DNA from 3 places in the Pseudochelatococcus lubricantis genome. Region 3 is predicted to be linked to each of the others. Evidence: predicted binding sites of a transcription regulator. Region 3 holds the regulator's gene; each other region holds the start of a gene.
The links. The regulator LexA, encoded in region 3, represses DNA repair genes until DNA is damaged. The targets are predictions, from matches to a motif close to TGTTCNNNNTGTGTTCNG.
Positions count from the first base shown of each region.

Region 1: ACFFJ7_RS15300 (PA0069 family radical SAM protein) is a predicted target of LexA. The motif match lies at 1,396-1,413, and genes of this name have one in related genera.
Region 2: dinB (DNA polymerase IV) is a predicted target of LexA. The motif match lies at 1,964-1,981, and genes of this name have one in related genera.

Region 1 is NZ_JBHLXC010000010.1:39,663-44,425, reverse strand. Features, by position in the region: gene ACFFJ7_RS15305 (glycosyltransferase) at 1-915, opposite strand, end outside; gene ACFFJ7_RS15300 (PA0069 family radical SAM protein) at 1,452-2,594, shown strand; gene ACFFJ7_RS15295 (lysine--tRNA ligase) at 2,612-4,324, opposite strand; gene ACFFJ7_RS15290 (aminopeptidase P family protein) at 4,593-4,763, shown strand, end outside.
Region 2 is NZ_JBHLXC010000012.1:58,210-62,972, forward strand. Features, by position in the region: gene ACFFJ7_RS15855 (malate synthase G) at 1-1,700, opposite strand, end outside; gene dinB (DNA polymerase IV) at 2,027-3,142, shown strand; gene ACFFJ7_RS15865 (DHA2 family efflux MFS transporter permease subunit) at 3,180-4,562, opposite strand.
Region 3 is NZ_JBHLXC010000002.1:1,111,710-1,116,472, forward strand. Features, by position in the region: gene ACFFJ7_RS07830 (ComEC/Rec2 family competence protein) at 13-2,292, shown strand; gene lexA (transcriptional repressor LexA) at 2,422-3,207, opposite strand; gene parE (DNA topoisomerase IV subunit B) at 3,397-4,763, opposite strand, start outside.

The sequences.
Region 1 (4,763 bases), on a different contig from region 3:
GTGTTCGTTGACGTAATTGCCCGATCCGATGTACCCGACCCGCAGTTTCGCGGCAGGCGGCGGCGCCTTGAACGAAATCGCCGTCGGTATCGGCCCCACGGTCACGACGTCCGCGCGTTCGCCGGCAAGCCCTCTGAAGTGATCGGCCTCATCTTCCTGCAGCGCAACGACGACGTCGGCCCTTTCGCACGCGGCCCGCTCGCCCCGATGGTCAAGGCTGACCCAACTCGCTTCGGGGTACCCCTGGGCGAGAAGCCGCCTGTTCCGATCGGCAAAACTATCATGCGTCAGCAGTATCTTCTTTGTATAAGAAGCTATGACATCGAATACTGCTGACATGAACGGATAATTGACGATCGCCACATCGTACTCGAAGCACGCCACCAGATCGGCAACACCGTCGAGCAACTCTCGCCCACACCAGTCGTCAACGTGCACATTCACGCCGTTCCGGTTGCCACCTACGAGCTGCGTGGAGACATCGATCTCCCTGTACAGATCATACTCACCGCCGGCGCGCCTTCTTACAGTCTCATCTATCGTTTCCTTATCGATTCCATAGTATAAGACGTGAATACGATAGTCAGCCTCTTTCAGATATGCGAGCCACTGACGCATGAGGGCTGAATTTCCCTCAAACTTCAGGGGATGAAAGCTGGTCACGAACAACGCAACCTTCTCTCTCGGCCGGCGATCGTCCTGAACGGCCTCCAGAAGCCGCTCAGCGGAAAGCTGTGAGGCCGGTGTCTCACGGCCAACCCAGAGATCGCAGTCTTCCTTCTTTACAGGAAAAGCATCGCATCGCTCGTAGTAGGGCAAGAATTGCACGCGATCCACGAGACCGCTTTCATCGAGATAGTTCCAGACCGAAAACGGCTCCGCCGGATCGCGCCGCCCGGCGAGAACCAGATTCACGTCGTCCCTTGTATCTGATAGCGTTTTGAACGCATATAATAATTCTTTAATTGGATATTTTTTTAAATTTAATGGTATATCGGCGCATATAAACTTTATTGAATTCAAATCTCCTCTTTTTAACACGGATTCTCTCCTGATAACAACATTATGATACAGCGAAACTATGTTATACGTTCTATCAAAAATGGCAAAAATCGAGTATCATCATTTTATTCACCTGACAAGACATCGTCAGTTGCGTATTTATCATATATTTTTATAAACTATATATTCTGAAATTAACTTAAATAAAATTATTTTAATGTTTTCACATATTAAATTATATTGATAAATTTTATTTATTGATTTTATAATTTAGCGCATGGGATACTTATATTGTAAAATAACATTATATAACTTCTATTATTTTTGGCTGTCGTGCGGAGAGAACTGCGAGCGGATACGCACCTCTCCCTCACCTCACCCCCCCCTTTACAGAGTTCATTTTATGTTCTATTTAAGGGCTATCTTTGTTCGAGAACGCAGGGCGCACAATGGCTTGCCTGGAAGCTGACGGCATCGTGGAAGAGGGACGGCGCGGCGCACTTCCGCCGGGCGACGGGCCTCTGCCGCCTAGTCCGCGGCTGCAGCGCGGGCGCGGCGCGGTATCGAATCCGACTGGCCGGTACGAGCCCGCGCAACGCGAGGCGATGGACGACGGCTGGGGCGAGCCGGACGAGCTGCCGCCGCTCAGGACCGACGTGCTGGTCGACAAGGCGCGCACCGTCATCACGCGCAACGCCTCGCCCGACATTCCGTTCGACCGCTCGATCAACCCCTATCGCGGTTGCGAGCACGGCTGTGTCTATTGTTTCGCGCGCCCCACCCATGCCTATGTCGGGCTTTCGCCCGGGCTCGACTTCGAGTCGCGGCTGTTCGCCAAGCCCGATGCCGCAATCCTGCTCGAAAAGGAGCTGTCGAGGCCCGGCTACACACCACGCACGCTCGCCATCGGCACCAATACCGATCCCTACCAGCCGATCGAGCGCCAGTACCAGCTGATGCGCGGCATTCTCGAAGTGCTGGGGCGGATGGGGCATCCAGTCAGCATCGTGACGAAATCCGCGCTCGTCACACGCGACATAGACCTGCTCGCGCCGATGGCGAGCCAAGGCCTTGCCTGCGTCGCGATTTCGGTGACGACGCTCGACGGAAAGCTCGCGCGCACCATGGAGCCGCGCGCAGCAGCACCCCACCGGCGGCTAGCGGCGATACGGCAGCTGGGCGAGGCGGGCATTCCCGTCTCCGTCATGGTCGCACCGATCATTCCGGCCATCAACGACAGCGAGATCGAGACCATTCTCGAAAAGGCGCATGAAGCCGGCGCGCGGGAAGCGGGCTACGTGCTGCTGCGGTTGCCGCTGGAGGTACGCGATCTCGTGACCGAATGGCTGGTGACGCATTACCCCGACAAGGCGAGACATGTCCTGTCGCTCATCCGCTCCATGCGTGGCGGCAAGGATTACGATGCGCGCTGGAACGAGCGCATGACGGGCACCGGCCCCTACGCGGCGCTGATCGCCCGCCGTTTCGAACTCGCCATGCAGCGTATCGGCTACCTCAAGCGCCACCCGCGGCTGCGCACGGATCTCTTCCGCGGCGCGCCGAAGGCCGCCGAACAGTTGAGCCTGTTCTGATGCGCGTCCTGTGGCCGTCAGGCCTTCCCGCGTTCCTTCAGAAAGGCCTCGTGCGCACGCTTCAGTTCGCCGGAAAGGCCGACCGCGATAAGGGCCCGCGTCTCCGCGACGCCGTAGAGCGCGATGAAGGAGCCGAAACGCGGGCCGCGCTCCTCACCGAACAGGATACGGTAAAGCGTGGAAAACCATGTCTGCGAGACGCCCGGACGGCCGTCCGGGCTTTTCGTCTTGCCGCTGGTATCGGGAAAATGTTTGCGGCCGACTTCGTAGACAACGTTCTGCAGCGCCTCTGCGTCGGTGGAGCCCGTCTGCTGCGCGAGTTCGGCGGACAAGTCCTCCAGCGCATCCAGCTCCGCGTCCGTCGGGTCGGCGTAGTTCTTGGCCGGCTTCACGAAGTCACGGAAGTAATTAATGGCATACCCGACGAGCCGATCGAGCTGCGGATGGTTTTCCGGCGAGGTGCCGGGTGCGTAGCGCTGGATGAAGCCCCACAGCACCGTCTTGTCCTCGGAGTTGGCGACGGCGGCGAGGTTGAGCAGCATGGCGAAGCTCAACTGCGTGCCGCGCCCCTCGTCCGAGGGCGCGCCGATCGTCTCGGGCGCGGGCGGGTTTCCGGCATGGATGTGCCAGACCGGGTTGCCCAGCCGCAGCTTCCATTCCTGCCGCCCGTAATTGGCGAGGAAGGAAAGATAGTCGTCGACGTGGCGCGGAATGACGTCGAAATAGAGCCGTTTGGCCTCGCGCGGCTTGTTGTACATGAACAGCGCGAGACTTTCCGGCGTGCCGTAGCGCAGCCATTCATCGATGGTGAGGCCATTGCCCTTCGACTTGGAAATCTTGGTGCCGTGCTCGTCGAGGAACAGCTCGTAGTTGAAGCCTTCCGGCGGTTCGGTGCCGAGCACGCGGGCGATCTGGCCGGACAGCTTCACCGAGTCGATGAGGTCCTTGCCAGCCATTTCGTAGTCGACGCCGAGCGCCGCCCAGCGCATCGCCCAGTCGGGCTTCCACTGCAGCTTGACGTGACCGCCGGTCACCGGCGTCTCGAAGCGCTCCTGTGTCTCGGGGTCGCGCCAGACGATGGTGCCGGCCTCCGCGCGCACCTCATCCACCGGCACCTGCATCACGATGCCGGTCTTCGGGTGGATCGGCAGGAAGGGCGAGTAGCTCTGCGCCCGCTCGGCGCGCAGGCTTGGCAGCATCACTTCCATCACGGCGTCGTAGTGGCACAGCATCAGCAGCAACGTCTCATCGAAAACACCGCTGCGGTAGACCTGTGTCGCCGAACGGAATTCGTAGTCGAAGCCAAAACTGTCGAGAAACGCCTGCAGCCGCGCGTTGTTGTGGGCACCGAAGCTGTCGTGGGTGCCGAAGGGATCGGGCACCTGTGTCAGCGGCCGGCCGAGGAAGGGGATGAGGCTTTCCTTGTTGGGAATGTTGTCCGGCACCTTGCGCAGGCCGTCGAGGTCGTCGGAAAAGGCGACGAGGCGTGTGGGAACGCGGCCCTCCGTCAGCACCTGGAAGGCGTGTCGCACCATGGAGGTGCGCGCCACCTCGCCGAAGGTGCCGATGTGCGGCAGGCCGGACGGACCGTAACCGGTCTCGAACAGCACATCCTTCTTGCCGGTCCGCCCGATGCGCGCCACGAGTTTGCGCGCTTCCTCGAACGGCCACGCGGCCGAGATCTGAGCTGCCTCGACAAGCGCGGGATCAAGGTGGAGCGGGGCAACCATGGGTTCACTCTTTCGACATTGGACGACACGAATCCGCCCGCGCGGCGCCGATCGGATGCCGGTCGGGCGGACGGAAGGCGGATCAGGGGCGCAGACAGTAGGAATTGTGCGCGGCAACGTCAACGCGGCAGGTACCCCTTCACCGCGATTCAGGACGCCGCCGACCGGAATTTGGGCTTTCCCGCGGCGATTTTGTCGATATCGTGTGCCGTTGCGTCGCGGAACGGGTTAGTTTCGCGCTTCATTCGGCTTCGTGGGGAGAATCGCCATGACCAGCAGGTACCAGTCCTTCGATGATCCGGCCGCTGCCACACCGCCCGGCGCGCGACCGGGAGCGGAGCGTCTGGCCGCCCTCCGCCGCGTGCTGGCGCAGCACGGCCTTTCCGGCTTCATCGTACCCCGCGCCGACGAGCATCAAGGAGAATACGTCCCGGCGGGC
Region 2 (4,763 bases), on a different contig from region 3:
GGGCGGCTCTTGAGGCTTTCCTGAACGGCCGCCACATCGACCTTGTGGTAATGCGTCGCGTGCAGAGTAGCCGCGGTGGGCGACGGCACCCAGGCGGTGTTGGCGCCGGCCTTGGGATGGGCGATCTTCTGCTCCAGCATCGCGGCCATCAGGTCGGGCATGGCCCACATGCCCTTGCCGATCTGCGCATGGCCGGAGAGGCCGCACGCCAGCCCGACGTCGACATTCGCGTTCTCGTAGGCCGCGATCCACGTCGCCTGCTTCATGTCGCCCTTGCGGATCATGGGACCGGCCTCCATAGACGTATGGATCTCGTCGCCGGTGCGGTCGAGGAAGCCGGTGTTGATGAACACCACGCGCTCGCGCGCCTCGCGGATGCAGGCCTTGAGGTTGATGGTCGTGCGGCGTTCCTCGTCCATGATGCCCATCTTGAGCGTGTTGGCGGGCAGGCCGAGCACGTCTTCCACGCGCGCGAAGATTTCGGATGCGAAGGCGACCTCCTCCGGCCCGTGCATCTTCGGCTTCACCACGTACATGGAGCCGGCGCGCGAGTTCTGGCGGCGACCTTGCGGCCCGACATCGTGGATGGCGATGAGCCCCGTCACCAGCGCATCGAGGATACCTTCCGGCACTTCACGGCCATCCTGGTCCAGCACGGCCGGGTTGGTCATCAGGTGGCCGACGTTGCGCACCAGCATGAGCGAACGGCGCTTCAGCATGAAGCCGGAGCCGTCCGGCGCGTTGTATTCCGTATCCGGATTGAGGCGGCGGGTGAACGTCTTGCCGCCCTTGGCGACCTCTTCCGAAAGGTCGCCCTTCATCAGGCCCAGCCAGTTGCCGTAAACGACGACCTTGTCCTCGGCGTCGACAGCCGCGACGGAATCCTCGCAGTCCATGATCGTGGTGATAGCCGATTCCAGCCAGACATCGGAAATCTTCGCCGGGTCGTCCTTGCCGATGAGCGTCGTGGCGTCGATCAGGATTTCGATATGCAGGCCGTGCCTGGCGAGAAGCAGACGGGTCGGCGACGAGGCTTCACCGAGATAGCCGGCGAACTGCGCGGGCTCGGCGAGGTCCACGGTGCGCCCGTCCTGCAGCGCGACGGCCAGCTTGCCGCCGGCCACGGAGAACGAGGCGGCCGCGGTCCAGCTCGCGCCGGCGAGCGGCACCGACTGATCGAGGAAATCGCGCACCCAGGCAATGACCTTCGCGCCGCGCACGGGATTATAGCCCGCGCCCTTTTCCGCGCCGTCCGTCTCCGGAATGGCGTCGGTGCCATAGAGCGCATCGTAGAGCGAACCCCAGCGGGCGTTGGCGGCGTTGAGCGCATAGCGGGCGTTCATGACCGGGACGACGAGCTGCGGCCCCGCGATCTCGGCGATCTCGGGATCGACGTTGCCGGTCGAAACCGCGAAGTCCGGCCCTTCCGGCAGCAGGTAACCGATCTCGCGCAGGAAAGCCTCGTAGGCGTCCTGATCGGTGGGCGCGCCGTTCTTGCGATACCAGTCGTCGATCTGCGCCTGAAGGGCATCGCGCCTGGCAAGCAGTTCGCGGTTCTTCGGTGCGAGATCGTGAACGATCTGCGAGAAGCCGGAGAAGAAGCGATCCGCATCGACGCCGGTGCCGGGAAGTGCCTCCTTCACCAGAAAGTCGTGGAGCTTCTCGTCTATCGCCAAACCGTAACGATCTATCCTAGCCATCCTTGCCTCCGGATTCTTATGCCTGGAAAGATATCTCCCCCGCGCCGGGATGAATAGCAACTGGCACAAATGTGAAATGACTTGTGCCTGGCGCGAAACAATAGGAACAAAATCAAACGGCGAAACAGTGCATCGGCCGGGCGCGACATGCGGTAAGAAACTCCGCGCGCCTCGTGGGCCGGTCACCCGTCTACCATCAAATCCGGCGGACGAACAGCCGGTGACGGCCTGTCATTCGCGATACGAATCGTGAAATGCAGCGCCGTTCCTGCTATGGTCCTCACGCGATGTTCACCGGAACGGGAAAGCGTGACCCGGATGGGACGATGACCGGCAACGACGCCGACAGCTGCGAAGCCCCGGACGTGCTGCGGCGCATCGTCCATATCGACATGGATGCGTTCTATGCGTCGGTCGAGCAGCGCGACAATCCCGACTTGCGCGGCAGGCCAGTCGCGGTCGGCGGCTCCCGCGAACGCGGCGTCGTCGCGGCGGCGAGCTATGAGGCGCGCCGGTTCGGCGTGCGCTCCGCCATGCCTTCCATCACCGCCAGGCGCAAGTGCCCGGACCTCATCTTCGTCCCGCCCCGCTTCGACACCTATCGCGCCATCTCGCTCCAGATCCGCCGGATATTCGCCGGATATACACCACTGATCGAGCCGCTGTCGCTGGACGAGGCCTATCTCGACGTCACCGAGAACCTGCGCGGCATTGCGAGTGCCACCGAAGTCGCGCAGCGCATCCGTGCCGAAATCAAGGCAGAAACCGCGCTCACCGCGTCCGCCGGGGTATCCTACAACAAGTTTCTGGCCAAGCTGGCCTCAGACCAGAACAAGCCGGACGGCCTGTTCGTCATCACCCCGCGCATGGGCGCGGCCTTCGTCGAGGCGCTGCCGGTCGGCCGCTTCCACGGCATCGGCCCCGCGACGGCGGCGAAGATGAACCGGCTTGGCATCGCCACCGGCCTCGACCTGCGCACCCGCACCCTGCCGTTCCTGCAGGAGCACTTCGGCAAGGCCGGCACGTTCTACTACTGGATTTCCCGCGGCATCGACCGCCGCCCCGTCCAGCCGAACCGCATCCGCAAGTCCATCGGCAACGAAGATACCTTCGACACCGACCTGTTCACGCCCGGCGAGGCGCGCGACGCGCTGCGGCCGCTGATCGAGAAGCTCTGGCGCCATTGCGAGGCCAATAACATCCGCGGCCGCACCATTACCCTCAAGGTGAAATACGCCGATTTCCAGCAGATCACCCGCAGCCACACGCTGCCCGCCGCCGTCGATACGCAGGTCACCATCTCGCAGACGGTCGACAGCCTGCTCGCCCCGCTGTTTCCCACACCCAAGGGCATCCGCCTGCTCGGCGTCACGCTGTCGTCGCTCGGGGACGTACACGAGGCACCGGAGGCACCGCGCCAGTTGGCCCTGCCGATCTTCTGAACGTTTCCGGCGTGAGCACCGTCAAACGGGCGTCAGTTCAGTCCGCCTCCCCTTCCCGCCCGGCAAGCCCGTCGCCCGCCGTTTTCGGCAGAAAGAAGAACGATATGCATGACGCCGCCGAAACAAGGGCGATGATGACGAAGGACGTGGCGAACGCCGTGGCGGTCAACTGCCCCGCACCGCCGGAGTTGAAATGGAGCAACGCGGCGGCGGCCGCGACACCGGTGCCCTGCGATATGCGTTGCGCCATTTGCGAGAGCGAGGTCGCGTGGCTCATCTTCGCATCCGGCACCTCGGCGAAGGCCAGCGTATTGATGCTGGTGAACTGCAGTGCGCGGAACACGCCGCCAAGGAAGATCACCAGCATCATCGCCAGCGGAGCCGTGTCGTTCGCGAAGGTGGCGAAAAGGCCCGTGCAGAAACTGGCAAGCAGCGCGTTCCACAACAGCACGGAACGGAAGCCGAAGCGACGCAGGACATTGCGCGTCATCGCGCGCATGCCGAACGCCCCTATCGCGGAGACGAACGTGATGGCGCCCGACTCCAGCGGCGTGTACCCGAATATCTCCTGCATCAGCAGGGGCAGCATGAAGGGCACCGCGCCGAAACCGATGCGGAACAGCGAGCCGCCAAGCAGGCTCGAACGGAATGTCGGATAGCGGAAGAGGTCGATATCGAGAATCGGATCCGGCCGGCGTCGGGCATGCCGGACGTACAGCGCCAGGCAAACGAGCCCGGCGGATGCGGGCAGGAGTTGCCGCGCACTGATTTCACGCGCCAGGGAATCGAGGCTGAAGATGACCGCGCCGACACCGACCCCCAACAGCACGAACCCGACGAAGTCGAAAGACGTCCGCGCCTCCGGCGGAATCGGTCCGATCAGCAGGAGCGTCAGGATGATCGCCAGCACGCCGAAGGGCAGATTGATCCAGAAAATCCAGTGCCATGAGCTGATATGCGTGATGAAGCCGCCGAACAGCGGGCCGATGACCGGCCCGGCCACCGCCGGCATGCTCATCAGCACCATCGCGGAGACGAGGTCCGAACGCGGCACGGAGCGGACGAGGATGAGGCGCGCGGTTGGCAGCATCATCGCCGCGCCCGCCCCCTGTATGAAGCGCGCCAGAACGAGCATCGTCAGGCTGACAGACGCCGCGCAGGCGAGCGACGCGAGCGTGAACACGGCAATCGCGGCGCAGAAAACCCGCCGCGCGCCAAAACGGTCCGCTACCCAGCCGCTCAGGGGCAGGAAAACGCTGAGCGACAGCAGATACGTCGTGATGGCCGAATGCAGGCTCAGCGCAGGGACGCCCAGATCCTGCGCCATGGAGGGCAAGGCCGTCGCTATCGCCGTGGAATCGATCTGCTGCATGATGAGCGACGAGGCAACGATCAGCGGAACAGCCTTATGTAACTGCAAATCCTGACTTTTTACGTTGCCCACCGATCTCACCCGGCCTGCCTGCGACAAACGGTCCACCGGGATAGTTAGTCGATTTTCCTCTCCCGCGCCAGCGTGCACGGCGGGCAGGCTCAGGCGGTTCCGGTCGCGCCACTGTCTGCGCACCCCATAACAGTTTGCATTCAAGTCGATCCATCGAGTTGAACGCAAACTGCCATA
Region 3 (4,763 bases):
CGCGGGCAATCGATGGGCGGGGAACGCCGATGGATCAGCGTCCTGCCTGCGCGGCCGGCCCGATGGGCGGGAATCGGCATCGGCCGATTCGGTGACCGCTGGCGGGACATCCTGCTGCACTGGCTGCGGACCGAGGCGGGGCGGCGTCGGCCGTTTCTGTGGTTGCCGGTGGTCTACGGACTTGGAATCGCTCTCTATTTCTCGGCAGACCAGGAGCCGGCACCTTGGCTCGCACCGCTGTTCGCGGCGGCTGCGGCCGTGGCTGCTTTCCTGCTGCGCCATTCGTGGCGTACCCGCCTGACGGCCATTTTCCTTGGCGCGCTCTTTCTCGGCTTCTCGGCCGGCTCCCTGCGGACGGCGCTTGTGATGCAGCCCGTTCTCGACCGCATCGTCATCGGGCCGCTCGAAGGCTACGTCCGCTCGGTGGAGAAGCGCCTGCAAGGGCCGCGCGCGGTGATCGACGTGTCCTCGTTCGCGGGACTCGGGCCGGACGAGCGGCCGGCGCGGGTGCGCGTGACATTCCGGAAAGGCGTCAAGATAGAAGCGGGTACACGCATTCAGGTGACGGCGCGGCTCGTGCCGCCGCCCGGACCGGCGCGGCCGGGCGGTTACGACTTCGCGCGGGATGCGTTTTTCGGCCGTATCGGCGCCGTCGGCTCGACGACGGGACCGTTGCGGCTTCCCGAAGGTAACGGTTCCGCGACAGCAGACGCGACGTTGCTTACGCGGCTTGCGGCGTGGATCGACGTGCAGCGCAACCTGTTGACGGACCGTATCGTCGAGACGGCCGGCGGGCAAGAGCGGGCACCGGCAACCCGTGCCAAGCGCGCGGAAACGGCGCACGAGACGCGGGTGAGAGGGCAGGAGGCGGCCTTCGTCGCCGCGCTGGTGACGGGCAAGCGGGGACTTATCGCCGACGAGACCAACGAGGCGCTGCGCGCCGCCGGCATCTACCATGTCGTCTCCATCGGCGGCTTTCACATGACGCTCGTCGCCGGCACGCTCTTTTTTCTCACCCGCCTGTCGCTTGCGCTGATTCCCGGCCTTGCGGTCGGCTACCCGATCCGGAAAATCGCCGCCGTCATCGGTATCGTCGGCGCGAGCGGCTATTGCGTATTTTCCGGGGCGGGAATCGATACCCTGCGGGCTTTGTGCGTCACGCTGATCGTCATGGGTGCGATTCTCGCCGATCGGCCGGCGCTTTCCATGCGCAACCTCGCGCTCGCAGCGTTGGTGTGCCTGACATTGCAGCCCGAAGCCATGCTCGGTCCGAGCTTCCAGATGTCGTTCGCCGGCGTGGCGGCACTGATCGCGCTCTTCGAGCGGTGGGATGACCCCGAGCCGGCGGCGAACGCCCTGCCACTGCGGGAAGGCGGGCCGCCGGGTGCGTCCTCCGCCGACGGGCGGCAGGGGCGGCTTTACCGGATGACGGTGATGAGCGTCATGACCACAGTCGTGGCGATGCTCGCGACCGGGCCCTTCAGCACCTATCACTTCCAGACCTTCAACCCGTGGGGAATCCTGGGCAATGCCTTCGGCCTGCCCATCGTCGAACTCGTGGTCATGCCGTTCTCCTTCCTTGCCGTGGCGCTTTATCCGCTCGGTCTCGATGGCCCCTTCTGGCATCTCGCCGGCCTCGCTGCCGTGCCGGTGTTGGCGGGCGCGCGGATCGCCGCCGGCTTTCCCGGCGCTGTTGTCGTCGTGCCGGCTTTCGGCGTCGGCGCCCTTTCGCTGCTCGCCTTCGGTATGCTCTGGGCCTGCCTGTGGTCGACGCCGCTGCGGTGGCTCGCTGTTCTGCCGGTGGCGGTCGGTGTTGCGTTTGCCGCCGCGCCCGCGCGGCCCGACGTTCGCATCGACCGCGAGGGACGCGGCGCCGCCGTGCGGAGCGCCGGCGGTCGATTCGTCATCCTCGGCAATCCTTCCGCCTTCGTCGTCGAGCAGTGGTTGAAGGCGGACGGCGACGGGCGCCGAGCGGACGATCCCGCGCTCAAACACAACGTCGCCTGCGACAGGTTCGGCTGCGTCGCCCGGCTCGCCGATGGCCGCAGCGTCGCCTTCACCCGCGACCCCGCTGCGCTCGCCGAGGATTGCAGGCGCGCCGCCCTGCTGATCACGCCCCGCCAGACGCCGCCAGACTGTGCCGCAGCCTATGTGATCGATCGCGAAGACCTGCAACGGTTGGGCGCCATCGCGCTGACATCCGGCAATGGCGGACTGATCGTGGAAAGCACGCATGACAGCAATGTGGCCGGCGGGGAAGGGCGGCCCTGGCGCCGGCCCGCAGGACGCTAGAGTACACTCCGATCAGGTGGAATGATCTGATCAGCTAAATCGTTGAAATAAAAGACTTGCCAAATCAAAGCTTTGCGGAGAATGGCGCCGGAAGAGACGCCTGCTCGCGTGTTCGCTGCCCGATACGCCTCAGTAACGGCGGACCAGACTGACGAGCTTGCCCTGGATGCGCACCCTGTCGGGGCCGAGCACCCTTGTTTCGTAGGCAGGATTGGCCGCCTCCAGCGCGATGGAGGAGCCGCGTTTGCGCAGGCGCTTCAGGGTAGCTTCCTCGTCGTCGATGAGAGCGACGATGATATCGCCCGTCTCCGCCATATCCTGCTTGCGCAGAATGACCGTGTCTCCGTCGAGAATGCCGGCCTCGATCATCGAATCGCCGCGCACCTCAAGGGCGAAGTGCTCCCCCGACGACGACAGCAGCTCCGGCGGCAGCGCCAGCGTGTGGCTGCTGTTCTGGATCGCGCTGATCGGCGTGCCGGCCGCGATTCGCCCCATCACGGGGATCTGCGTCGTGTTGCCGGCCGTCGCTTCACCCGAATCGATGCTCACCCGCTCGCCCGCGGCGCGCAAGACGTTCCCGCTGGCGCGTACCGGGCTCGCAGTCTCGCGTCCGCTTTCCCGCACAGCGCCGCCGTCCCGGCCGAGGCCGCCCTCGACGATGCTGGGACTGAACCGCCCGCGCGGAACCGGCGCGGACAATGCCTCCGGCAGGCGAATCACCTCGATAGCGCGGGCGCGGTTGGGAAGGCGTCGGATGAAGCCGCGTTCCTCCAGCGCGATGATGAGGCGGTGAATGCCCGATTTGGAGCGCAGATCAAGCGCATCTTTCATCTCGTCGAACGAAGGCGGAACCCCGGATTCCCGCATGCGTTCATGAATAAAACGAAGCAGATCGTGTTGCTTGCGCGTCAACATGGTCTACACATCCTTCCCGGATCAGCGCCCTGCGGCATTTCGTGGAACGGGATTCCATGAAACGAAACACGAACACTATACAAGTTCTTAATGTGTTCCGCAAGCGTCACTATTCGGCATGATCGTTAAAACTTGCCTCCGCCGCGCGGCTTTTTTCGGCATCCCGCGGAGATATTCGGCCGCCCCGCGTCAGATATCGAGATCCGTGGCGAAGGCGGCGTTTTCCTGGATGAAGGAGAAGCGCGCTTCCGGCTTGTTGCCCATCAGCCTTTCCACGGCATCGCTGGTCTGCGGGCGCGCGTCTTCCTCGACGACGACGCGCAGCAGGGTGCGCTTGCGTGGGTCCATGGTGGTTTCCTTGAGCTGCGCCGGCAGCATCTCGCCAAGGCCCTTGAAGCGGCCGATCTCGGCCTTCTTGCCCTTGAACGTCGTGCGCATGAGTTCCTGCCGGTGCGCCTCGTCGCGCGCGTAGACGGTCTTGCCGCCGTGGGTCAGGCGGAACAGCGGCGGCACCGCGAGGTAGAGATGTTGTTCGTCGATGAGGCGCGGCGTCTGGCGCCAGAAAAAGGTGATGAGGAGCGAGGCGATATGCGCGCCGTCCACATCGGCGTCGGTCATGATGATGATCTTTTCGTAGCGGAGATCCGCGCCGCGGTAGGCGGAGCCAATGCCGCAGCCGAGCGCCAGCATGAGGTCGGCGATCTGCTGGTTCTGCAGGAGCTTATCGCGTCCGGCTGAAGCCACGTTGAGGATTTTCCCGCGCAGCGGCAAGATGGCCTGCGTGGCGCGGTCGCGCGCCTGCTTGGCCGAGCCGCCCGCCGAATCACCCTCCACCAGAAAAAGCTCCGATCCCGCTGCCCCCGCCTTCGTGCAGTCCGCGAGCTTGCCGGGGAGGCGCAGGCGGCGGGTTGCCGTCTTGCGGGCGATGTCCTTTTCGGCACGGCGTCGCAGCCGTTCCTCGGCCCTGTCCACCGTCCAGTCGAGCAGGCGGCCCGCCTGCTGGGGCGATGCGGCGAGCCAGTGGTCGAAGGCGTCGCGCACCGCACTTTCCACGATGCGGGAAGCTTCGGCGGTCGCGAGCCTGTCCTTCGTCTGGCCCTGGAACTCCGGTTCGCGGATGAACACGGACAGCATGGCCGCGCAGGAAACCATGACGTCTTCCGCCGTGATCTGGGCCGCGCGCTTGCTCTGGTTGACACGCTCGGCGTGGTCGCGCAGGCCGCGCAGCAGGGCGTTGCGCAGGCCCTGTTCATGCGTGCCGCCCTCGGGTGTCGGGATGGTATTGCAGTATGAGGCGACATGGCCGTCGTCCTCCGCATACCAGGCGATAGCCCATTCGAGCGAGCCGTGCCCGCCCGGCCTGCCGTCGCCGCCGGACTTGTCGATGCGCCCGGAAAAGAGGCCGTCGACGACGAGTGTGCGGCCTTCGATCTCCTGCGTGAGATAGTCCTTCAGGCCGCCGGGAAAACGGAAGGTGGCCTCGGGCGGAACCTTGTCGTTGCCGGCCAGCAGCGCCGGCGCGCACCGCCAGCGAATCTCGACACCGCCGAACAGGA